Regions from separate parts of the Streptomyces sp. NPDC042346 genome, predicted to be linked through region 1. Evidence: riboswitches for the same ligand, from Rfam matches in the RefSeq annotation. Region 1 holds a riboswitch; the other holds the start of a gene.
The links. Region 1 has a riboswitch for S-adenosylmethionine ahead of ACZ6K0_RS29950 (aminotransferase class V-fold PLP-dependent enzyme). Riboswitches for the same ligand answer to the same signal wherever they lie in the genome.
Positions count from the first base shown of each region.

Region 2: another riboswitch for S-adenosylmethionine. It lies ahead of thrC (threonine synthase); the one in region 1 lies ahead of ACZ6K0_RS29950 (aminotransferase class V-fold PLP-dependent enzyme).

Region 1 covers NZ_JBVJEH010000009.1:9,027-13,865, forward strand. Annotated here, with positions in the region: gene qcrA (cytochrome bc1 complex Rieske iron-sulfur subunit) at 1-611, shown strand, start outside; gene qcrB (cytochrome bc1 complex cytochrome b subunit) at 608-2,233, shown strand; gene trpD (anthranilate phosphoribosyltransferase) at 2,364-3,428, shown strand; SAM riboswitch class IV at 3,505-3,621, shown strand; gene ACZ6K0_RS29950 (aminotransferase class V-fold PLP-dependent enzyme) at 3,838-4,839, shown strand, end outside.
Region 2 covers NZ_JBVJEH010000001.1:153,743-158,581, forward strand. Annotated here, with positions in the region: gene ACZ6K0_RS00830 (DUF7927 domain-containing protein) at 1-1,607, opposite strand, end outside; gene ACZ6K0_RS00835 (glucosyl-3-phosphoglycerate synthase) at 1,646-2,587, opposite strand; SAM riboswitch class I at 2,736-2,880, shown strand; gene thrC (threonine synthase) at 2,874-4,184, shown strand; gene ACZ6K0_RS00845 (MoaD/ThiS family protein) at 4,198-4,473, shown strand.

The sequences.
Region 1 (4,839 bases):
CGGCCGGTGCCGCCGAGTCCGGCTTCGGCCGCCGCAAGCTGATCCGCAACACGCTGTTCGGTGCGCTGGCGCTCGTCCCGCTCTCCGGCGTCATGCTCCTGCGTGACATGGGTCCGCTGCCCGAGAAGAAGCTCCGGGTCACCAAGTGGGCCCGCGGCAAGCAGCTGATCAACATGAACACGCACGAGCCGCTGCGTCCCGAGGACGTCGCGGTCGGTTCGCTGACCTTCGCGATGCCCGAGGGCATGTCGGAGCACGACCACGACTTCCAGACCGAGATCGCCAAGGCCGCCCTGATGATCGTCCGGATCCAGCCGGACGACATCAAGGACAAGCGCGAGCTCGAGTGGTCGCACGAGGGCGTCGTCGCCTTCTCGAAGATCTGCACCCACGTGGGTTGCCCGATCTCCCTGTACGAGCAGCAGACGCATCACGTGCTCTGCCCGTGCCACCAGTCCACCTTCGACCTCTCCGACGGCGCCCGCGTCATCTTCGGCCCGGCCGGTCACGCCCTCCCGCAGCTGCGGATCGGTGTGAACGACAAGGGCTTCCTGGAGGCGCTCGGCGACTTCGACGAGCCCGTCGGTCCTGCCTTCTGGGAGCGCGGATGAGCACCGTGACCGATACGAACAAGAAGGCCCCCGCCGGTGAGCGGGTCGCCGACTGGGCCGACGGTCGCCTGGGGATCTACACGCTGGCCAAGGCCAACATGCGGAAGATCTTCCCGGACCACTGGTCCTTCATGCTGGGCGAGATCTGCCTCTACAGCTTCCTCATCATCATCCTGACGGGCGTCTATCTGACGATGTTCTTCCACCCGTCGATGAACGAGGTGGAGTACGTCGGACCGTACGTCCCGCTCCAGGGACAGCTGATGTCCGAGGCGTTCAACTCGACCATGCACATCTCGTTCGAGGTGCGCGGTGGTCTGCTGATCCGGCAGATCCACCACTGGGCGGCGCTGATCTTCCTCGCCGGCATGTTCGTGCACATGATGCGCGTGTTCTTCACCGGCGCGTTCCGCAAGCCGCGTGAGATCAACTGGCTGTTCGGCTTCCTGCTGTTCTTCCTGGGCATGTTCACCGGTTTCACCGGCTACTCGCTCCCGGACGACCTGCTCTCCGGCACCGGTGTCCGCTTCATGCAGGGCGCGATCCTGTCCGTGCCGGTCGTCGGCACGTACCTCTCGATGTTCCTGTTCGGCGGGGAGTTCCCCGGCGGCGACTTCGTGGCCCGGTTCTACTCGGCGCACGTGCTGCTGCTGCCCGGCATCATGCTGGGCCTGGTGGTCGCCCACCTCATCCTGGTGGTCGTCCACAAGCACACGCATTACGAGGGCCCCGGCCGCACGAACAAGAACGTCGTCGGCATGCCGCTGCTGCCCGTGTACATGGCGAAGGCCGGAGGCTTCTTCTTCCTGGTCTTCGGTGTCATCGCGATCATCGCGGCGATCGCCTCGATCAACCCGATCTGGGCCATCGGCCCGTACCGCCCGGACCAGGTGTCCACCGGCGCCCAGCCCGACTGGTACATGGGCTTCGCCGAGGGTCTGATCCGTGTCATGCCGGGCTGGGAGATCAACCTCTGGGGCCACACGCTCGTCCTGGGCGTGATGATCCCGCTGGCGATCTTCCCGGCGGTGCTCGCGGCGATCGCGGTCTACCCGTTCATCGAGTCCTGGATCACCGGCGACAAGCGCGAGCACCACATCTCGCAGCGCCCGCGCAACGCTCCGACGCGCACCGCCTTCGGTGTCGCCTGGATCACCGCGTACATGGTCATGCTCGTGGGTGGTGGAAACGACCTCTGGGCGACCCACTTCCACCTGTCGATCAACTCGATCACCTGGTTCGTGCGGATCTTCTTCTTCGTCGGCCCGGTCATCGCGTTCATCGCCACCAAGCGGATCTGCCTCGGCCTCCAGCGCCGGGACAAGGACAAGGTGCTGCACGGCCGCGAGTCGGGCATCATCAAGCGCCTGCCGCACGGTGAGTTCGTCGAGGTCCACGAGCCGCTCAGCCAGGGCGAGCTGCACCGCCTCACGGCGCACGAGCAGTACGAGGCCGCGGAGCTCCCGGCGGCGGTCGACGAGAACGGCGTCGAGCGCAAGATCGGCGCCATCGAGAAGCTCCGGGTCAAGCTCAACAAGGGCTACTACGGCGGCGACAGCCAGGTCGCCAAGCCCACCTCGGAGGAGTACAAGGAGATCCAGAGCGGCCACGGCCACCACTGATCCCCTGACCTTCCACTGATGTAGGTCGCCACGGTGAGAGCCCCGTCCATTCGATGGACGGGGCTCTTCGCCGTCCCCGGGGCTCGATAGGGTGGCCTTGTACTTCCCTACGTGACTGCCAGGAGCTGCCATGAGCGCTGCGACCCCCGCTGGAGGACCTACGTCGGCGGGCCGCTCCTGGCCCGTCCTCCTGAACGGCCTGCTCGACGGCCGCGACCTCGCCGCCGACGACACGGCCTGGGCGATGGACCTGATCATGCGCGGCGAGGCGACCGACGCCCAGATCGCCGGATTCATGGTGGCGCTGCGGGCCAAGGGCGAGACGGTCGCGGAGATCACCGGTCTCGTGCGGAGCATGTACGAGCACGCCAACGTGATCGAGGTGCCGGGCCCCGCCGTCGACATCGTCGGCACCGGCGGCGACGGCGCCAAGACGGTCAACATCTCCACGATGGCGTCGATCGTCGCCGCCGGAACGGGCGTGAAGGTCGTCAAGCACGGCAACCGCGCCGCGTCCTCCGCCTCCGGCTCCTCCGACGTCCTGGAGAAGCTCGGCATCAACCTGAACCTGACCCCGCAGCGGGTCGCCGAGGTCGCCGAGGAAGCCGGCATCACCATCTGCTTCGCGGTGAAGTTCCACCCGGCGCTGCGGCACGTCGCCGCCGCGCGCGGCCAGCTGGGCATCCGGACCACCTTCAACGTCCTCGGCCCGCTGACCAATCCGGCCAAGGTACGGGCCCAGGCCGTCGGCGTCGCCGACGCGCGCATGGCGCCGATCGTGGCCGGGGTCTTCGCCGAGCGCGGCAACTCCGCCCTGGTCTTCCGCGGCGACGACGGCCTGGACGAGCTGACGACCACCTCCACCTCCCGGGTCTGGGTGGTCCGCGACGGCGCCGTGACCGAGGAGCGCTTCGACCCGCGGGACGTGGGCATCGACCTCGTCCCCCTGGAGGCGCTGCGCGGCGCGGACGCCTCGTTCAACGCCGACGTCGCCCGCCGCCTGCTCGCGGGGGAGACCGGGCCCGTACGGGACGCGGTGCTCCTCAACACCGCGGCGGCGCTCACCGCCCTGGAGCCGGGCGAGGGCACTCTCGCGGACCGGCTGCGGGCCGGCATCGCGAAGGGCGCCGAGGCGATCGACTCCGGCGCGGCCCGCCAGGCCCTGGAGCGCTGGATCGCCGCCAGCAACGCCTAGTTCCCGGCCAAGACCCCGGTCCAGCATGCGGACCGGGGTCTTGCGCTTCCGCGATCATGTGGCAGGATGCATGCCAGGTCATGAGTGACAGCTGTGAAGCCCCGGCTTGCTGTCCGGCAACCCTCCGTCCGTGGCGGGGTGCCCCGGGTGAAGACCAGGCCGTAGGCAGCGAGGTCTACGGCAAGCGCGGACCCCTCGAACACCAGGGGTCCTGGTCTCTCGAGGAGCTTTTTCCGTGAGCAAGCGAATGCGATAGGGCGAATCCGCCCCAACTTCACCCTCGGAACAGGGTCACTTCCGCGTACCCACGCACCCGTCGTTCTCCGAGGCATCACCCGTACCCCGCCGTGTCCGGCCGCGTACGGATTCCACTGAAGCCATTCAGCACCGCCCGCCGGGAGATATCGCCATGTCCGCACGCCCGAACACCGTCGCCGCCACCGCCGTTTCCGCCGCCGAGTCCGCCGACCCCTGCTGCGCCGCCCCGCTGCCGGTCCTCGGCCGGGACGTCACCGTCCCGCTCGTCACCGGCGGCGAAGTGACCTACGCGGCGCTCGACTACGCCGCCAGCGCCCCGGCGCTCCAGCGGGTGTGGGACGACGTCGCCGCGTACGCCCCCTACTACGGCAGCGTCCACCGCGGCGCCGGCTACCTCTCCCAGCTCTCCACCGACCTCTTCGAGAACAGCCGCGTCACCGTCGCCGAGTTCCTCGACTGCCGCCCCGGCGACCAGGTCGTCTTCACCCGCTCCACCACCGACTCGCTCAACCTGCTCGCCGCCACCCTCCCGGCCGGCTGCGAGGTCTTCGTCTTCGAGACCGAGCACCACGCCTCGCTGCTGCCCTGGCGCGACGCCCGCGTCACCTACCTCAACGCGCCGCGCACCCCGGAGCAGGCCGTCGCCACCCTGGAGCGCGCGCTCGCCGACCGCGACCCCTACGGTCCCGCCCTGGTCTGCGTCACCGGCGCCTCGAACGTCACCGGTGAGCTGTGGCCGGTGAAGGAGCTCGCCGCCGCCGCGCACGCCCACGGCGCCCGGATCGTGCTCGACGCCGCCCAGCTCGCGCCCCACCACCCCGTCTCCGTACAGGAGTTGGACGTGGACTGGATCGCCTTCTCCGGGCACAAGCTGTACGCGCCCTTCGGCTCGGGCGTCCTCGCGGGCCGCTCCGACTGGCTCCAGGACTCCGAGCCTTACCTCGCCGGCGGCGGCGCCTCCCGCAAGGTGGCGCGCCGCGCCGACGGCGGCGTGGACGTGGAGTGGCACACCACCGCGGCCCGCCACGAGGCCGGCTCCCCGAACGTCATCGGCGTCTACTCCATCGCCTCCGCCTGCAAGGCGCTCACCGAGGCCGGCTTCGACCAGCTCGTCGCCCGCGAGCAGCACCTGATCGACACGGTCCGCGCGGGC
Region 2 (4,839 bases), on a different contig from region 1:
GGCGTCGGGGAGCCCGTCGGCTCCGGCGGGTCGGTCGGGTCCACCGGCGGGGAGGTCGTCGGCGTCGGGGGCGGCGTCGGCTTCTCGATCACCGGGGTCACCGCGCAGGCCGGGTCCTCGCTGCCGTCGCCGCAGTTGGAGCGCGGGGTCTCCACCTCGACGCTGTTGCGGAGCTTCCCGTCGCCGGTCGCCGGGTCCTTGATCTTCACCGAGTACGTGACGGTCGCCGTCTTCCCGGCGGGGATGTTCCCCACGTACCCGATCCTCGGCTTCGTGTACGAGACCTCGCCCAGGTCCGTCTTCACGTCGCCGTTGTAGTCGGCGTCGTCGAGGTTCCCGGTCAGGTCGTCGGCGAACTTGGCGTTCGGGTAGTCGATCGCGCTGATGTTCTTCGCGGTGATCGTGTACGTGAGGGTGTCGCCCGGCTTCACCGTGCGCGGGCTCGCCGTCTTCGTGATCTCCAGGTCGGGCACCGGCACGGAGAAGGCAAGACCCGAGGGCACGTACGTGTCGCCGCTCGTGGAGAAGGTCAGATCGGCCGAGGTCGCGCCCTGCGGGACGGCGCCCGCCGGGATGTCGAAGGCCTTGGCGTCGATGCTGAGGTTGTTGACGAGCTTCGGGGCGACGGCGCCGTCGTCCTCGCTGATGAAGAAGTTGTTGGTGTTGCCGGTGTGCGCTTCGGTGACGTTCTTGCCGTCGACGAGGAACTTGTCGCCCGGGGTGTTCCAGTCGCCCTCGTACGCGGTGACGCTCGCCCGTGCCGTGCCGGTGCTCCGGTAGAAGCCGTCGACGGTGATCGTGGTGGCGGGGGAGGTCGAGCGCTGGAGGACGTGGCCGCCGTAGACGTACACGTTCCGCCGCTCCGGGGCGCGGGCCGGGTCGGGGCCGGGGAACTTGTGGACGACGGTCAGGGACCAGCCGCCCACGCAGCCCTTGCCGTCCGGCGCCCAGATGTTGCCGACCGCCACCTGAGCGTCCGTCCCCGAGACGCCCGCGAAGGCGGCCGTCACGTCCGACTCGCCCGTGTAGTAGTGCGGGCCGTTCGTGTCGGGCGGGTCGGTGACCATGCTGTCGATCGAGACCGGGGTCGCGGGCCCCGCCCCGACCTTGATCACCGGAGCGGTCGTCGCCGGGTCCCCGGGCGAGGCCTCGACGTCGGCGCCGGAGATGTCGCAGCGCCGGAGCCGGGCCCCGCTCGGCCCCTTGTACGTGCCGTCGTTGCCGCCCCAGAACAGCCGGGCGTACGCGACCTCGGCACCCGCCGGGATCCTGACGTGGCCGGTGCTGGAGCCGTACTCGGGCGCCGCGGTGCCCGCCGCCGTGCCGGCCGTGTCGATCTTCCGCATCACGAAGGTGTTGTTGTTGTCGGAGCCCTGCCCGCTCGCCGCGACCGTGCAGCGCGTGGCCAGGTCCGCGGGGGCCGTCGGGCAGCCCATGACCGTGTTGCCGAGGGTCGTGAAGTCGCCGTAGACCGACTCGTCGTACCGCTTGCCGAAGGGCTCGACGACGTCCGCCGCGGCCGGCCCCGCCGTCGAGAGCGCGAGCGTGGCCCCGACGAGGCCGACGACCGCCGCCACACTGCCCAGGTGCTGTTGTCTGAAGCGCATAAAAGGGCAATGTAGGCAAAGCGGATCATCTGGTGGCGTTACGCCACGCGGCGGCGCGTGTACTCCGCGATGTCGAGCATCGGCGGCCGCTCCTCCGTGTCCACCGCGTAGGTCCGGGGACTGAACCCCTCCTCGCCCCGCTCGAACTGGGTCAGCCGCGGCCGCACCAGGTGCCCGCGAGAGAGCCGCAGCTGCGCCGTCCGGTAGATCGCCGCGGCCATCCGGCCCAGCGCCCGCTCGTCCTGGTGCCGGTGCTTGCGCACGCCCACGTCCACCTGGGCGAGCGCGTCCAGGCCCACCGTGTGCAGCGCGTCGACGAGCAGCCCCAGCTCCACTCCGTAACCGACCGGGAAGGGCAGCCGCTCCAGGAGCGAGCGCCGCGCCGCGTACTCGCCGCCCAGCGGCTGGACGAAGCCGGCCAGCTGCGGCCAGTGGAGGTTGAGCAGCGGCCGCGCCACCAGCTCCGTCACCCGACCGCCCTGACCGGGAGTGTCTCCGAACGGGCGGTCGTACATCGCCTTGACGAAGTCGACGTCCGGGTCGGTGAGCAGGGGGCCCACGATCCCCGTCACGAAGTCCGCGGAGAAGTCCCGCAGGTCCGCGTCGACGAAGCACACGACATCCCCGCTCGTCACCATGAGTGACCGCCACAGGACCTCGCCCTTGCCGGGGACGGCCGGTATCCGGGGGAGGATCGCGTCCCGCGCGACCACCCGCGCCCCGGCCGCCGCGGCCACCTCCGCCGTACGGTCCGTCGAGCCCGAGTCGAGGACCACCAGCTCGTCGACGAGCGGCACCGCCTCCGACATCAGCTCGCGGCGGATCACGGCGACGATGTCACCGACCGTCGCCTCCTCGTTCAGCGCCGGCAGCACGACGCTGACCTTCGTGTTCCGCTTGGCGGCGAGGATCCGCTCCATCGGCCGGTCAGCCACGGACCAGGACCGCCGGGCCAGCCAGCGCTCCACCTCTTCCAGCACGTGATCTCCATCTCGCGGTACGGACGGCCCGTCCAGGCTCCCGGGCCTTCGGTTACAGTCTTGAACAACGCGGATGCCCGATGCACGTCGGGGTGCCGCCCGCGTCGGAGCGCAGGAACGAAGTTCACCGCGCTTCACAATCGAATACCGCTCATCCAGAGGGGCAGAGGGAAACGGCCCGTTGAAGCCCCGGCAACCCTCCAGTCGGTTACTCGTCCTCCAGCGAGGTCCCCGACTCGGGAAGGTGCCAAATCCGTCTCATGACGAAAAGTTCGTCATGGGAAAGATGAGGAGAAAGGGCCTCGCCTCCATGGCTGTACAGACGGTTACCCCCGCCACTTCGGTAGACCTCGGTCCCGCGTCCGGGCTTTCCTGTCGCGAATGCGGTGAAGTGTTCGCACTCGGCCCGATCTTCGCCTGCGAACTCTGTTTCGGACCGCTCGAAGTCGCGTACGACCTCCCCACCGGTGACCCCGAGGCACTGCGCAAGCAGATCGAGGCCGGCCCCGCCAACATCTGGCGCTACGCCCCCCTGCTGCCCGTCCCCGCCGACGTCGCCGAGAAGCCGAACCTGAACCCGGGCTGGACCAAGCTCGTCCAGGCCGACAACCTCGCCCGCGAGATCGGTGTCGCCCCCGGCAAGCTCTTCGTCAAGGACGACTCGGGCAACCCGACCCACTCCTTCAAGGACCGGGTCGTCGCGCAGGCCATCGAGGCCGCCCGCGCCTTCGGCTTCACCACGCTCTCCTGCTCCTCCACCGGCAACCTGGCCGGCGCCGTCGGCGCCGCGGCCGCCCGCGCCGGCTTCCGCTCCTGCGTCTTCATCCCGCACGACCTGGAGCAGGGCAAGGTCGTCATGGCCGGCGTCTACGGCGGTGAACTCGTCGCCATCGAGGGCAACTACGACGACGTCAACCGCTTCTGCTCCGAGCTCATCGGCGACCCGCTCGGCGAGGGCTGGGGCTTCGTCAACGTCAACCTCCGCCCGTACTACGGCGAGGGCTCCAAGACGCTGGCGTACGAGATCTGCGAGCAGCTCGGCTGGGTCATCCCCGACCAGCTCGTCATCCCGATCGCGTCCGGCTCGCAGCTCACCAAGATCGACAAGGGTCTGCAGGAGCTCATCAAGCTGGGCCTCGTCGAGGACAAGCCGTACAAGATCTTCGGCGCGCAGGCCGAGGGTTGCTCCCCGGTCTCCGTCGCCTTCAAGGCCGGCCACGACGTCGTCCGCCCGCAGAAGCCGAACACGATCGCCAAGTCGCTCGCGATCGGCAACCCGGCCGACGGCCCGTACGTCCTCGACATCGCCCGCCGCACCGGCGGCGCCGTGGAGGACGTGAACGACGAGCAGGTCGTGGACGCGATCAAGCTGCTCGCCCAGACCGAGGGCATCTTCGCCGAGACCGCGGGCGGCGTGACCGTCGGCGTCACGAAGAAGCTCGTCGAGGCCGGTCTGATCGACCCGGAGCTCACCACCGTCGTGCTGAACACCGGCGACGGCCTCAAGACCCTGGACGCCGTGGCCGAGGGCTCGCAGGCGACCGCCACCATCCGCCCGAGCCTGGACGCGTTCCGCGCCGCGGGCCTGGCCCTCTGAGAGGTACGAAGACATGGCCGTGAACGTCCGCATCCCCACCATCCTCCGCACCTACACGGGCGGCCGGTCCGAGGTCCAGGCCGAGGGCGCGACCCTCGCCGAGGTCATCGCGGACCTGGAGAAGAACCACACGGGCATCGCCGCCCGCGTCCTGGACGACCAGGGCAAGCTGCGCCGCTTCGTCAACGTCTACGTGAACGACGACGACGTGCGCTTCGAGCAGGGCCTGGAGACGGCCACCCCGGCCGGCGCGGGCGTCTCGATCATCCCGGCCGTCGCCGGAGGCTGACCGTCGGGCACAGTGCCGGAGGCCGCTGACGCCTCGGCGGCCTCTCGGCTGCCGCATCGCTTGTCCCGTCTTTCTTGAATTGCCCCTTCCGCTCCATAAAGCGGAGGGGGCAATTCTGCATGGTTGAACGGGGTAGAGTTGGGGAAGTCCCCTCCGCTGCTCATGCCGGACGCATATGAGAATGCGTCCTTGCGCGTCAGGAAGCAGCCAAAGTGCGTGTGCGTTGTGTACGTTCTGCGCGTTTTGCCGGGCCCGACTTGCCCCGGAACTCCGGGGATTCTCCCTAATTCCCCTTTCCGCCGTGCCCAGAATTCTCGCTCGAATGACCTGTTGCAGAGGGCAGTTGGGCAGATACATTCAGCGGCG